Parasedimentitalea psychrophila: one gene and its partners. The protein of the gene in region 1 interacts with the protein of each later gene in a pairwise test. Links are inferred from orthologs where the notes say so. Each region holds a gene or a part of one and is shown in the gene's direction. Other genes may lie near its edges.

What was found. The genes of interacting proteins can lie anywhere in the genome.
Region 2: the proteins of QPJ95_RS22385 (region 1) and ileS interact in binary tests that used the Escherichia coli proteins (3 or more experiments, as listed by UniProt). The link is inferred for Parasedimentitalea psychrophila from one-to-one orthologs.
Region 3: the proteins of QPJ95_RS22385 (region 1) and QPJ95_RS01640 interact in binary tests that used the Escherichia coli proteins (3 or more experiments, as listed by UniProt). The link is inferred for Parasedimentitalea psychrophila from one-to-one orthologs.

Annotation. Positions count from the first base shown.
Region 1 is NZ_CP127247.1:4,635,074-4,639,002, reverse strand. The notes cover bases 1,049-3,929. They hold QPJ95_RS22385 (sugar ABC transporter substrate-binding protein), read left to right. Parts: upstream 1,049-1,999; coding sequence 2,000-2,860; downstream 2,861-3,929. Other genes in these bases: QPJ95_RS22380 (zinc-binding alcohol dehydrogenase family protein), read left to right, coding at 2,922-3,929; QPJ95_RS22390 (ABC transporter permease), read left to right, coding at 1,049-1,890. Outside these bases: QPJ95_RS22395 (ATP-binding cassette domain-containing protein), read left to right, coding at 122-904; more of QPJ95_RS22390, read left to right, coding at 901-1,048. UniProt on the Escherichia coli protein: Part of the ABC transporter complex RbsABC involved in ribose import. Binds ribose. Also serves as the primary chemoreceptor for chemotaxis.
Region 2 is NZ_CP127247.1:655,736-661,422, reverse strand. What follows is about bases 335-3,891. They hold ileS (isoleucine--tRNA ligase), read left to right. Parts: upstream 335-691; coding sequence 692-3,691; downstream 3,692-3,891. Other genes in these bases: QPJ95_RS03260 (hypothetical protein), read right to left, coding at 3,789-3,891; QPJ95_RS03270 (ureidoglycolate lyase), read left to right, coding at 335-415. Outside these bases: more of QPJ95_RS03270, read left to right, coding at 1-334; more of QPJ95_RS03260, read right to left, coding at 3,892-4,145; QPJ95_RS03255 (hypothetical protein), read right to left, coding at 4,373-4,720; QPJ95_RS03250 (methylated-DNA--[protein]-cysteine S-methyltransferase), read left to right, coding at 4,920-5,372; QPJ95_RS03245 (EamA family transporter), read left to right, coding at 5,380-5,687. UniProt on the Escherichia coli protein: Catalyzes the attachment of isoleucine to tRNA(Ile). As IleRS can inadvertently accommodate and process structurally similar amino acids such as valine, to avoid such errors it has two additional distinct tRNA(Ile)-dependent editing activities.
Region 3 is NZ_CP127247.1:332,858-337,987, reverse strand. What follows is about bases 335-3,334. They hold QPJ95_RS01640 (ABC transporter permease), read left to right. Parts: upstream 335-1,324; coding sequence 1,325-2,344; downstream 2,345-3,334. Other genes in these bases: QPJ95_RS01635 (substrate-binding domain-containing protein), read left to right, coding at 2,442-3,334; QPJ95_RS01645 (sugar ABC transporter ATP-binding protein), read left to right, coding at 335-1,328. Outside these bases: more of QPJ95_RS01645, read left to right, coding at 1-334; more of QPJ95_RS01635, read left to right, coding at 3,335-3,398; QPJ95_RS01630 (sugar phosphate isomerase/epimerase family protein), read left to right, coding at 3,470-4,528; QPJ95_RS01625 (Gfo/Idh/MocA family protein), read left to right, coding at 4,530-5,130. UniProt on the Escherichia coli protein: Part of the ABC transporter complex RbsABC involved in ribose import.

The DNA of each region.
Region 1 (3,929 bases):
GTTTTCCCCAATTTGCTAATGTATACTTTGCAAAAAAAACAGTTGACGGCAAGTAAAATGTTTTTTATCGATAATAAACATAACAACATCGTACTGCAGCCATATGCGCTGGGGGGAAAGCATGACAAACACGAGACAAGCCCAACCGGTGCTAGAAGCACAGGGCATATCAAAGCACTACGGAGGCGTCGTCGCATTGGATGACGTCAATCTGACACTCTATGAGGGCGAAGTGCTTGCTGTCGTAGGGGACAATGGTGCCGGAAAGTCGACGCTGATCAAGGCGCTGACGGGTGCGATTCCGCGCACGTCCGGAGTGATCCGGTTCGACGGGCAGGAGTTGCAAATCGATAGCCCTTCTGATGCGAAAGCCGCCGGCATTGAGACGGTCTACCAGGATCTTGCGCTGGTGAACGAAATCTCGATCACAAAGAACGTGTATTTGGGTCGCGAGATCGTGCGGTCCGACTGGCTCGGCCGAGTTTTTGGCGTCCTCGACTTTAAGAAGATGGATGCAGAAATTCGCGATCTTTTTGCCAAGCTGGATGTGCGCATTGCCGACATCTACCGTGACGCGCAAGCGTTTTCGGGGGGGCAGCGACAGGCTGTAGCCCTGTCCAAAACTGTCCTGTTTGGCAAACGTATCGCCATTCTGGATGAGCCGACTGCAGCCCTCGGGGTGCGCGAAAGCAAAATGGCGATGGACCTTGTCCGGTCGCTCAAAGACCACGGGCTTTCGGTCATTATGATCACTCACAATATGGAGCATGTCTTGAATTACTGCGACCGCGTGATGGTGTTGCGCCTTGGCCGGTTGGTGGCCGAGCGCGATGTGAAAGATGTGGATGGCGACACGCTTGTGGGCCTGATCACCGGCGCCGCCGCTGCGGAGGTCAAAGCATGAGCCAGGTTCAAAACAGCTCGACGTCCGTGTCCAGCCCCGGCAGCGCAGCAAGCAGCTTTGATCTGCTCAAGCACAGCTTTATGCAGATTTGGCAGGTGGTTGCTGCACTGGCCATTATCTACACTTTCTTCTTTGTCATGTCGCCGCCGTTTCGCAGCTTAGACACGTTGCTGTCAATCTTCGGCCAGGCCTCTATTCTCGCCATTCTGGCATGCGGGACAACGATTGTTCTGATCTCTGGTGGGCTTGATCTGTCGGTAGGATCTATCTTTGCGGTGGTGGGCGTCGCGGTCGGTATATTCTTGGCAGAATGGGGCTTGAGCCCAGTTGCAGCCGTCGGTTTGGGGCTGTTGATTGGCGCGGGGCTAGGCGCGCTGAATGGTGCCATTCAGGTTGTCACCAAGGTGCCTGCGTTTATCGTCACTTTGGGCGGCTTGACGGCCTACAAGGGCGTTGCAGAAATTCTGGCCAGCGGCCGTGATTTGTCGCGCTTTCCAGACGCCTTCAGGTTTTTGGGGACTGGCAATGTCACACCGGTGATCATCATGTTTGGCGCGGCAATTCTGACCGGATTGTTCCTGACCAAAACACGTTTGGGCAGCCGTGCCTTTGCCATTGGTGGCAACGAAGAAGTTGCCCGCTTGTCGGGCGTTCCCATCGCGAAAAGCCGGATTTATTATTACATGCTTGGCGGTCTTTTGGCAGGTCTCGCTGCCGTCATCGAAGTGTCAAAGCTGAACTTCGCCATGCCCGCACGCGGTCAAAGCTATGAGCTTTATGCCATCGCTGCGGTTGTTATCGGCGGCACCAGCCTGTTCGGCGGACGGGGCGGCGTCGGTAAGACGCTTTTGGGCATGCTCATCATGCAAACCATCATTGTCGGTCTGTCATATATGGGCATCGGCACTTCATACCAGCGCATCGCAATCGGGGCGATTATCATCATGGCTGTCTACTGGGATGTCTGGCGACGATCGGCACGGTGATCTTTCACTGCGCAATAACAGGCTCAAAACGGGCCAATTCTTAAACTGGGAGGACTAAATGACTATTAAACTTAAAACCGCCGCAACGGCCGCCGCTCTGGTGCTTGGCATGAGCAGTGCTGCCATCGCCGCAGATCTGCGTATCGCATACACGGGCTATTCGACAGACAACACGTTCTGGATCGGCGTTGCGAACGCTGCCAGTGAAGAGGCAGAACGCCAAGGTGTTGAATTCATCGATATGACCGCGTCGTCCCCTGACGCCGCCGCCCAAAAAGATGCCGTTGATCGCGCCATCGACATGGGCGTTGACGGTATCATCATCGGCTCAGTCGACAACCGCGCGTTCGACTCATCGCTCGACAATGCAGCGACAGCTGGCATCCCTGTTGTGGCCGTGGACACGGGTATCGACCATTCACATGTCGCGAGCCTGGTGCAGACTGACAACCTTGCGGCTGCTAGTATTGCAGGCGACTACATTGTCGGCGAGCTTGGCGGCGAAGGCACGGTTCTGATCCTTGGCGGTTCCGCTGGGCACCAAACAGGCAATGCACGTCGTGATGGCGTTTTGATCGCTGCTGAAGCCGCTGGTCACGAAGTCATCTTCCAGATCTGTGATTGGCAAGATGCCTGTGCGTTTGAGACGACCACAAACTTCTTGCAGTCTAACCCAGACATCAAAGCCATCTTCTCGGCTTGGGATCCGGGTGCGCTTGCTGCTGTGTCCGCAGCTGATGCGCTTGGCAAACTTGATGATCTCGTGATTGTCGGTTTCGATGGCAACCCTGCAAATTTGGTCGCAATCTCAGAAGGTGAACAGTCCGCGACAATCAAGCAGGACAACACCCAAATGGGCGTTCAGTCGGTCCAAAACCTTCTTAACCTCATCAAAGGCGAAGAAGCGCCCGCTCTGGTGCCAATCGCCGGTATTTTGATCACAGCCGATAACGTCGCTGAGTTCCAATAACACAACATCTGACAGGCGGGCACACGCCTGCCTGTCAAACCTCAAACATGAAAGCCCAATAATGCAATCTCTCGTCATCGACAAAATCGGACATTCTGAATTCCGCGAAGGTGATCTCGCGCCCACTCTTGGAGCTGGTGATGTGCTGCTGGATGTCCATTACGTCGGACTGTGTGGCAGCGATCTGAACACATACAACGGGCTTAATCCTTTGGTTCAATTGCCCCGTATTCCGGGTCATGAGATCGGAGGGGCAATTGCTGCGCGCGGTCCAGGCGTTTCTGAGGATTTAGCCATCGGAAAACGAGCTATTGTCATTCCTTATACGACCTGCGGCACCTGCGCGTCCTGCAGAAAAGGGCGGGTCAATGCCTGCCAATTCAACAAAACACTGGGTGTGCAACAAGACGGTGGCTTATGCAGCCAAATCGTACTTAAGGCGGACCGTTTGATCCTGAACGACACCTTGCCGCCGAACTATTTGGCACTGGTTGAACCCCTTTCGGTGGGTTTCCATGCTGTGGCGCGGGGGCGGGTGTCTGCCGAAGATACGGTGCTCGTTTTGGGCGGTGGTATGATCGGCGTCGGTGCCATTTTGGGCGCACAGGCCATGGGTGCGCGCACGATCGTCAGTGAAGTTTCCCCCAGCAAAAGCGAGACGCTTAAAGGCCTCGGCGTAGAGGCCATCATCAATCCCAACGACGAGGATATCGCGGCACGGCTGGACGACCTCACGGGAGGCGCTGGCCCGGACGTCGTTATCGAGGCGGTTGGGTTGCCTGCCACGTTCCGCTCTGCCATCGACCTTGCTCCATTTTCCGGCCGCGTGGTCTATGTGGGCTACGCCAAGGCCGAGGTCAGCTATGACACGACGCTGTTCAACCTCAAGGAATTGGACATCTGTGGATCGCGCAACGCGACACGCGCGGATTTTGAGGCTGTGATCGACTATCTCCAAGGGCAACCGCAGGTCGCGGACAAGCTGATCTCCAAAGTTTTTCCATGGTCTAACGCCGATCAGGCACTGGACTATTGGAACGCCCACCGCAACGAGACTTTTAAGATTATG
Region 2 (5,687 bases), 4.0 Mb from region 1 along the record:
CGACATTCTTTATGGGGTGAATGAGGCGGTCAACGGCAACTATGTCCTGGGCTGGTCAACCGACCCGCAGACCGCCTCGGCAGAGGCCCAGACCGAGCCGCGCAACAAGGTGCTGTTGTGGCACATGAACTATCACCCGGACGGCGGCCAGTTGTTTTTCCCGCTGGATAACAAACCCTTTGTGGTGCCTGTGGCGCTGCCTGGCGACGACCTGAAACCAGAGAAAGTTGTGGCGTTCTGGGCGGATGGCTCCAAGGGTCTCTATATCCACCCCGGCATCTGGCACGAGGGAATATTCCCGGTCGAAGACCAGCAGCGTTTCCTGGACCGTCAGGGTAAGGTGCATGCCCGTGTCAGTTGCGACATCGGCGAAGAGTTTGGTGTCTATCTCTCTGTGCCGCTGCAGCTGACCTGATCGGGGGCGGCGAAACCTTGGGCTTTGTCAGTTGCTAGACTTCCCGGTCGGCGTGGGGTATCTGCTGGTCAAATTGCACCTGATTGGATCGCGATGGCCTCTCGGGCGTCGCGAACCCTCATAAGCCAAGGATGTTCGGCCCTTTGTTGCCCGCTGCTGACATATTCCGAATTATTTCCCCGGCTCTCTGACCTATGAGACGCCGGGCCAAGGTGTTTGAGACCTCGCACCGTACGCTTTTGATATTCCCGAACAGACCATCCAAAGGACGCCCCCATGAGCGCCGACACGCCCGAAGCCCCAGACTATAAATCCACGCTGAACCTGCCCAAGACCGATTTCCCCATGCGGGCCGGCCTGCCCAAGCGCGAGCCTATGTGGCTGGACCGCTGGGCCAAGATTGGCGTCTATGACCGGTTGCGCGAGAAAACAGACCGCGAACCGTTCACCCTGCATGACGGCCCGCCCTATGCCAACGGCCATCTGCACATCGGTCACGCGCTGAACAAGACCATCAAGGACATGATCGTGCGTAGCCACCAGATGATGGGCTTTGACGCGCGTTACGTTCCGGGCTGGGACTGCCACGGTCTGCCGATCGAGTGGAAGATCGAAGAGCAGTACCGCAAGAAGGGCAAGAACAAGGACGACGTCGATATCATCGACTTCCGTCAGGAATGCCGCAAATTTGCCGAGGGCTGGGTCGATATCCAGCGCGAAGAATTCAAGCGTCTGGGCATCACCGGCAACTGGGATGATCCATACCTGACCATGGCGTACCATGCGGAGGCGGTGATCGCAGCGGAATTCCAGAAGTTCCTGATGAACGGCACGCTCTACCAAGGCTCCAAGCCCGTGATGTGGTCGCCTGTCGAGAAAACCGCACTGGCCGAGGCCGAGGTCGAGTACCACGACAAAGAGAGCCACACCATCTGGGTGAAGTTCAAGGTGGCTAAGGCAGAACCAAAGACGTCAGGCTGGTCTGCGAGAGATCTTGATGGTGAGGATCTCAACGAGAACAACGTCGGGGAATTGTCGCGAAGGCTATCCGCAATTGAAGACGCATATGTTGTAATCTGGACCACTACACCTTGGACGATCCCTTCGAACAAGGCAGTCGTTTATGGGAAAGACATTGCATACGGGTTGTACGAAGTTACGGGCACCCCCGAAGAGTCTTGGGTCAATGTCGGCGAAAAGTACCTGCTGGCTGATAATCTCGCTGCCGACGTGATGAAGCGCGCGCGCTTAGCCGAAGATCAGTATTCCCGTTTGAGAGACGTAACGAACGAAGAATTGGAGAGCATTTCTCTTTCCCACCCCCTCGCAGGTGCCGAAGGCGGTAATGGCGAATGGGACGACATCCGCGACTTCCGCGCCGCGCCCTTTGTCACCGACACCGAAGGCACCGGCTTTGTGCACTGTGCGCCGAGCCACGGTATGGAGGAATTTGAGCTCTACCGTGATCTGGGCATGCTGGAGCAGGTCATCACCTATAACGTGCTGGACGACGGCGGCTTTCGCGCTGATCTGCCGTTCTTTGGTGGCAGCTACATCCTCAACCGCAAGGGCGGCGAGGGTGATGCCAATAAGAAAATCATCGACAAGCTGGTTGAGGTTGGCGGCCTGCTGGCGCGTGGCAAGATCAAGCACAGCTATCCGCATTCCTGGCGCTCCAAGGCGCCGATCATCTATCGCAATACGCCACAGTGGTTTGCCGCCGTGGATCGTGAAATCGGCGACGATCAGGACACCCACGGCAAGACCATCCGCGACCGGGCGCTGACCTCGATTGATGAGCTGGTCAAATGGACGCCGCAAAAGGGCCGCAACCGCCTGTTTTCGATGATCGAAAGCCGCCCCGACTGGGTGCTGTCACGCCAACGCGCCTGGGGCGTGCCGCTGACCTGTTTCGTGAAAAAGGGCCTGCTGCCCACCGATCCCGGCTTCCTGCTGCGTGACGACGCGGTGAATGCTCGCGTTGTCGCCGCGTTTGAGGTTGAGGGCGCTGATGCCTGGTACATGGACGGTGCCAAAGAGCGGTTCTTGGGCGATGACTATAACGCGGATGAGTGGGAGCAGGTGTTCGACGTGCTCGACGTTTGGTTCGATTCCGGCTCGACCCACGCCTTTGTGCTGCGCGACCGCGAAGATGGCACCAAGGACGGCATCGCCGATGTCTATATGGAGGGCACCGACCAGCACCGTGGTTGGTTCCACTCGTCGCTGTTGCAGGCCTGTGGCACCCTGGGCCGCGCGCCCTATCGCAATGTGGTGACCCATGGGTTCACGCTGGATGCCAAGGGCATGAAAATGTCCAAGTCGCTGGGCAATACCATCGTGCCGGAAACCGTGATTAAACAATACGGCGCCGATATCCTGCGGCTCTGGGTGGCGCAGACCGACTATACCGCCGACCAGCGGATCGGACCTGAAATCCTCAAAGGCGTGGCCGACAGCTATCGCCGGTTGCGCAATACCATGCGTTATATTCTGGGGTCTCTGGGGGAGTTCTCGGAAGATCAGCGGGTTGCGCCTGCGGATATGCCCGAGCTGGAGCAATGGGTGCTGCACCGCATGGCCGAGCTCGACCACAAGGTACGCAGCGGCTATCAGGCGTTTGACTTCCAGGGTGTGTTCTCGGCGGTGTTCAATTTTGCCACCGTGGATATGTCGGCCTTCTACTTCGATGTGCGCAAGGATGCGCTGTATTGTGATGGCGATACGCTGAATGCCCGTGCCGCCCGCACCGTGCTGGATCTGCTGTTCCACCGTCTCACCGCCTGGCTGGCCCCGATCCTGGTGTTCACCATGGAAGAGGTCTGGCTGGAGCGTTATCCCGGCGACGACAGCTCGATCCACCTGACCGATATGCCCGACACGCCGGCTGACTGGCTGAACGAACCGCTGGCGGCGAAATGGGCTGGCATCCGTCAGGCCCGCCGCGTGGTGACTGCGGCGCTGGAGATCCAGCGGACCGATAAGGTGATCGGTGCTTCGCTTGAGGCCTCACCTGTGGTGCATATCCGCGACGACGAAGCACGTGCTGCGCTGGCTTCGGTGAATTTTGCCGATATCTGCATCACCTCTGGGGTCGAGCTGACCGGCGATCCAGCCCCGGCCGAGGCCTTCCGTATGCCCGAAGTGGACGGTATTTCGGTGGTGTTTGAGAAGGCCGATGGCGAGAAATGCCAGCGCTGCTGGAAGATCCTGCCGGATGTGGGCCAGCACGGTCACGATGGTGTTTGCGGCCGTTGCAACGAGGCGCTTGGCTAACGATTAAGACACTGCAAGCACGTCAGTGCCTTGCGCGCCGCCCTTTCCCTCGATGGGAGAGGGCGGCGCATTTTGTTTCAGGGCTGCATATGCAGCGTTACATGAACAGCGCGGCGACGTCATATTCGGCTGTGGCAACCTGATCGGCAGCATCCGCAGTGCTGGCGGCCAGCCCCAGAATGATCGATTCCATGTCGGCCTCGCTGGGCGGGGGCAGGGTGGTTGCCGCGTCTTGAGATGTCTCGTCGACCACGCCCACGGCTTGGACTGCATCGGTGATTTCGGCAGGAACCGAAGGTTCCGTAGGGGCCACCGCTTGCGTCTCTTCCGCTGGGGCCGCCTGTTTGGCGCGCCAGCCCCAGGCCTTGGCATGGTCTGGCGGCCCGGGTTGTTTGTTAACTGTGGTTGAGTTGAGTGCCGTGCTGAGGCCACCAACAGCTGAGATAGAAGTCATAGTGTGTCTCCAAAGGATTTGGGAGCGGCGTGAGTGCTTCCATGATCCTAAGGACGATTTGTTAAAATGCGGCTGAAACATAATAAGGCCAGCGGCCCGGTACGCTTAGAATTTAAATTGTATTTTCAAAGCGCCGAAAGGAGGCCGGAAAATCACCATTTGGTGCGGACTGTCAGATGTTTAAAATCTTACCGGTCCGGCACTGTTCGCCATTGGTCCGCAACGCCTTACACTAGGATGTTCAGGATCTGGCGGTACTGCATCTGCGCGGTGATGGCGCTGACAGGGGTGGGGCCTGCGTGGTGGCCAGAGCGCAGATCCTGATAGTTGATCTGCAGGCCATTCGGGCGCTCATTTGTCAGCGCTGCCAAACGGGCAGTGGTCCGGGCTGGGCCTACATATTGGGTCTGCAGGTATTTCTGACGCGCATCTTCAACAGTCTTGGCGGCGGCAGCGACCCGGTCGAGCTCTTGGTTCTTTTCGACAGCGGCGATGGCATCGGCCTGAAGGATCGCGGCTTTGGCGGCCCGGTTGACGGGCTTGTAAATGCTAATGCTGGAAGCTGCCAAGATCATTTTGCTGCACCTTTGGTTTCAAATTCTTCACGTGTTTAGCTCGAATTTTAGCAAAAGTGAGAAGTATTCTTAATAAAGGTTAACGCGATCAGGGGCTGATGAGCAGGCGCTGATGGGGCGCACCTTGGGCGTGTTAGTGTTTGTATTAATGCGCATCGCACCCTTGCGCAGATTGTTGCAATGACTGAGGGTGCACCCCATGCCCATAGCCTCGCTTCAAACTCCAGTTGGTCTACTCTCGGTCCACGAGCGCGAGGGCGCTATTGTGCGGCTGGACTGGTCTGCGGCTGGCGGCGCACAAACGGCCCTGCTGGATGCGGCGCTGGATCAGTTGCGGGCCTATTTTGCCGGCGAATTGCAGGTCTTTGATTTGCCGCTTCAGGTGGAGGGGTCTGATTTTCAGCGCGCGGTCTGTGCCGCCATGTCAGCGATCCCATTTGGCGAGACCCGCAGTTATGGTGACATTGCCCGCGAATTGGGCGGCGCCGCGCAGCCGGTGGGCAATGCCTGTGGCGCCAATCCGATCCCGGTGATCATCCCCTGCCATAGGGTCTTGGCGGCCAATGGGCTGGGTGGGTTTTCCGGCGCGGGCGGGGTCGAGACCAAGGTGGCGCTGTTAAGGCACGAAGGTGCTGCCGGGTTGTTGATTTGAGGACCGCATGAGCGCGACACTGTTTCTGGCCGTCCTGTTTGCGGCCTTTCTTCACGCGGGCTGGAACGCGCTGGTCAAAACCGGTGGCGACAAGCTGCAGGCGATGTTCATCCTGTCCACCTCGCAGGGGGCGATGGGGCTACTGATGGCGCTTGTCCTGCCGCTGCCTCAGGGGCAGATCTGGCTGTGGTTGCTGGCCTCGGGGCTGGTGCATTCGCTGTACAAGTTTTTCCTGACCTCGGCCTATGAACACGGCGACCTGAGCCGGGTCTATCCGATTGCCCGCGGGCTGGCGCCGATGCTGGTGGCGCTGGT
Region 3 (5,130 bases), 4.3 Mb from region 1 along the record:
GTCGCATTCTGTTTGACGGCGTGGAGGTGGTGCTGCCGCCGGATGGCGAGGCCGAGACGCTGGGGATTGTGCTGATCCATCAGGAGTTGAACCTGGCCGAGCAGATGACGGTTGAGGAAAACATCTTTCTGGGCCGTGAGTTGACCCACCGCGGGTTGTTGCAGCGCGACAAGATGCGCGAAAAAGTGTCTGGGTACTTGCAGGATATTGGCGTTGATATCTCACCCTCGGCCCGAATTTCGGACCTGTCCATTGCTGAAAAGCAGATGGTTGAGGTGGCCAAGGCCATTAGCCGCAATGCCCGTGTCCTGATCATGGATGAACCCACCGCAGTGTTGACCGAGGCTGAGACAGAATTGTTTTTCCGCCAGGTTGAGCGGCTCAAGTCCAAGGGTGTTGCCATTGTTTTTGTGTCCCATAAGCTCTCTGAGGTGAAGCAGATTGCGGATCGCGTCACCATCCTGCGCGACGGCCAGTGGATTGGCTCGCAAAAGGCCGAGTTGCTGACCCCGGATGCGATGGCGCAGATGATGGTCGGACGCGAGTTGTCTGATCTGTACCCGCCGATGCATGAGGCCGATGTCGATGCTGTGCGGGTGCTGGAGGTTCGTGATCTCTGCGCCAAGGGTGTTCACGATGTTTCGTTCGACCTTCGTCAGGGCGAAATTCTGGGGTTTTCGGGGTTGATCGGCGCCGGTCGCAGCGCGGTATTTGAGGCAATCTGCGGGCTGGAGCCGATCGCATCGGGGCAGATCCTGGTTGATGGGGTCGAGACCCGATTTGCCGATGTGGCGGAAGCCCGCGATGCCGGGCTGGCCTATCTGACCAAGGATCGCAAAGCCAAAGGTCTGTTGCTGGACAAGCAGATGCGGCCCAATCTGACGCTGTTTTCGCTGCCTAAATTCATTCGCCGCTTTGGGCTGGATGTTGCCGCCGAGGAGGCGGCGCTGGAACGCGCCATCCGTCGTTTTGACATCCGCACCCGTGACGCAAATATCAAGGTGGGCGACATGTCCGGCGGCAACCAGCAAAAACTGCTGCTGGCCAAGGTGATGGAGAGCGAGCCGCGCATTGTCATCATTGATGAACCAACGCGCGGCATCGACGTGGGCACCAAACAGCAGATCTATCACTTCATCGCCGCTCTGGCTGCCGAAGGCGTGTCGGTGGTGATCATCTCGTCCGAGATGCCCGAGGTTATTGGCATCAGCCACCGTGTTGTGGTGATGCGCGAGGGGCAGGTGATGGGGGTGCTGACGGGTGACGACATCAATGAAAACGAAATCGTGCGCTATGCCGCAGGACTAAAGCGGGAGAGCAAGGGATGAGCGAAGTGACAGCAGAGACAACCCCAAAGAACAAGCGGATGCGGTTTGACATCAAGACCGCAGGCCCGGCCATTGCGCTTTTCCTATTGTGCATCATCGGCTTTCTATTGAACCCGGCCTTTCTGAGTGAGGGCAACCTGACCAACCTGCTGACCCGCTCGGCCTTTATTGGCATCATCGCGGTTGGCGCCACCTTTGTGATCACTGCGGGTGGCATTGACCTGTCGGTGGGCTCGATGGCGGCGGCGATTGCCGGGGTGATGATCATCATCATGAACGCGGCCATGGAAACCCTAGGGCCGGGGCTGGCCACTGTTCTGCTCGGCGGTGGATGTTCCATTCTGTTGGGCCTTGGGGCTGGCTGGATCAACGGGGTGCTGACCACCAAAGGCAAGATAGAGGCCTTTATTGTGACCCTGGGCACCATGGGCATCTACCGCTCACTGGTCACCTATTTTGCCGATGGCGGCACCCTATCGCTCGACTTTGCCATCCGTGGCACCTACCGGCCGGTCTATTACGGCAGCGTGCTGGGTCTGCCAGCGCCGGTCTGGGTGTTCATCGCGGTGTCGATCTGTGGCTGGCTGCTGATGAACCGGACCGCCTTTGGCCGCTATTGCACCGCCATTGGCTCCAACGAGAGTGTCGCCAGATATTCGGCCATCAAGGTCGACCGGATCAAGACCATGACCTATGTGATCCAGGGGCTCTGCGTCTCACTGGCGACCATCATCTATGTGCCTCGCCTGGGCTCGGCCTCGGCGTCGACCGGAGTGATGTGGGAGCTGGAGGCAATCGCCGCAGTGATCATTGGCGGCACTGTTCTAAAGGGCGGCTATGGCCGGATTGGCGGCACCATTCTGGGCGCGCTGATCCTGACCACCATCGGCAATATTCTGAACTTTACCGATCTGATCTCAAATTACCTGAACGGGACAATGCAGGGTCTGATCATCATCATCGCGGTGTGGTTGCAGCGCGGTGACTGGGGCAAAGCAAAAGCCAGCAAGAGCTAAGAGTTTAAGAACACGGCGGGAAATTTTCCCAAATGAGACGAACCGGGCGCCACCGGAGGAGAGAGGTGCGCCCAAATTCACCAGTGGAGGAGAAACTATGAAGACCCTGAAATCCCTAAGCGCCCTGGCATTGACCGGTGCACTGGCTCTGAGCGCAGCTGCACTCAGCGCAGAGACCATTAAAATCGGTGTCAGCTATCCAACCCCGACCCATGCCTGGGCGGCTGGCATGAACTGGCACGCCGAGCAGGCCGAAAAGCGGCTGGAGGCGCTATACCCGGATATTGACCTGATCCTGATCAACTCGCCCGATCCCAACGCCCAGGCCTCGGCGCTGGAGGATCTGGTCTCGGTGCATAAAATTGACGCCCTGGTGGTGCTGCCGTTTGAATCCGAGCCGCTGACCGATCCGGTTCTCAACGTCAAGAAAACCGGCGCCCTGATCACCGTTGTTGACCGCGGGTTGAGCCAGCCGGGCATCGAAGACATTTATGTGGCGGGCAACAACCCGGAACTGGGCCGGGTGTCGGCTGTCTACATGAAGGGTCGCCTGACATCCGGCGACAATATCGTGGTGCTGCGCGGCATCCCGACAATCATTGATAACGAGCGTTTCGATGCCTTTATGGCCGAAATGGAAGGCACCGGGATTAACATTCTGGATCACAAGCACGCCAACTGGAACCGCGATGATGGCTTTGAGGTGATGCAGGATTTCCTCAGCCGGTTCCCCGACATCGACGCGGTCTGGGCACAGGATGATGACATTGCTATCGGTGTTGTCGCAGCCCTGAAACAGGCCGGCCGCGATGGCGACGGTATGTTTGTTGTCGGCGGTGCCGGCATGAAGGAAACCATCAAGTCGATTATGGACGGCGACACGCTGGTCCCAGTTGACGTTCTGTATCCGCCATCAATGATTGCCACGGCAATGGATGTAACGGTTGCTGCTTTTAAATCCAATGGTCCGGTTGCTGGCCGCTACATTCTGGGGGCGACTTTAATCACCCCGGAAAACGCGGCAAGCTTTTACTTCCCTGACTCGCCGTTCTAAGCTTTGGGTTTAAAAAGCACAAAGAAGGGGGCTGGCGAAATGGCCCCCTTCATTTTCTGGGAGGAATTAACATGAAAACGATCAAGGGACCGGCTCTGTTTCTGGCACAGTTCGCCAGCGATGAGGCCCCGTTCAATTCCTGGGCGGGCATCACCAAATGGGCCTCGGATTGTGGTTACAAAGGCGTGCAGATCCCCAGCTGGGATGCCCGCCTGTTTGATTTGGCCAAGGCGGCCAGCTCGCGGTCCTATTGTGACGAACTGGTCGGTGTTGCGGCTGAAAATGGTATTGAAATAACCGAGCTTTCGACCCATTTGCAGGGGCAGCTTGTGGCGGTGAACCCAGCCTATGATCAGGCCTTTGACGGGTTCGCAGCTGAACACGTGCGCGGTAACCCCAAGGCGCGGCAGGCCTGGGCGGTTGAGCAGGTCAAACTGGCGATCACCGCCAGCTACAATCTGGGCATTACCGCGATGGCGTCGTTTTCCGGGGCGCTGGCCTGGCCTTATGTCTATCCTTGGCCGCAGCGCCCCGAAGGTCTGATTGAGACCGCCTTTGACGAGCTGGCACGGCGCTGGCGCCCCATTTTGGATCACGCCGATCAGATGGGGGTGGACGTTTGTTATGAAATCCACCCCGGCGAAGACCTGCACGATGGTGTCACATTTGAGATGTTTCTGGAGCGGGTGGGTAATCACCCGCGCTGCAACATGCTGTATGATCCGTCGCATTACCTGCTGCAATGTCTGGATTATCTCGACAATATCGACATCTACAAAGACCGGATCAAGATGTTCCACGTCAAGGATGCCGAGTTCAATCCAACCGGCCGTCAGGGTGTCTATTCGGGCTACCAACCTTGGGTCAACCGCGCTGGCCGCTTCCGCTCTCTGGGCGATGGGCAGGTCGATTTTGGCGCAATCTTCTCCAAAATGGCGGCCAATGATTTTGAGGGCTGGGCGGTCGTTGAATGGGAATGTGCCTTGAAACACCCCGAAGACGGCGCCCGCGAAGGCGCGCAATTCGTCAAGGACCACATCATCCGGGTCACCGAACACGCCTTTGATGACTTTGCGGGCGGCGGTGCAGACGATGCTGCAAATCGCAGGATGCTGGGGCTGGAGACTTGATATGAGCGATACAAAACCCATTCGCCTTGGCATGGTTGGCGGCGGCAATGACGCCTTTATCGGCGCCGTCCACCGCATTGCCTCGCGCATAGATGGTGGTTTTCAGCTGATCGCCGGGGCGCTGTCCTCGACGCCCGAGAAATCTATCGCCTCGGGCGCGGCGCTGGGTCTTGTGCCCGACCGTACCTATGAAGACTTTAAGGCGATGGCCATTCGCGAGGCGCGCCTGAAAGACGGCATCGAGGCGGTGGCGATCGTCACCCCCAACCACATGCACTACCCGGTGGCGCGCGAGTTCCTCAGACGCGGTATTCATGTAATCTGTGACAAGCCGCTGACCTCGACGCTGGCGGATGCCAAGAAACTGGTCAAGGCGGTGGAAAGCTCAGATGCGCTGTTCATTCTGACCCATAATTATACCGGCTATCCGATGGTCCGCCAAGCGCGTGAGATGATTGCCAATGGCGATCTGGGCGATATCCGGGTGGTGCAGGCCGAATACCCGCAGGATTGGATGACCGAACCGCAGGACAACAAACAGGCCGAGTGGCGCACTGATCCGGCCCGCTCGGGCGCGGGTGGATCTGTTGGCGACATCGGCA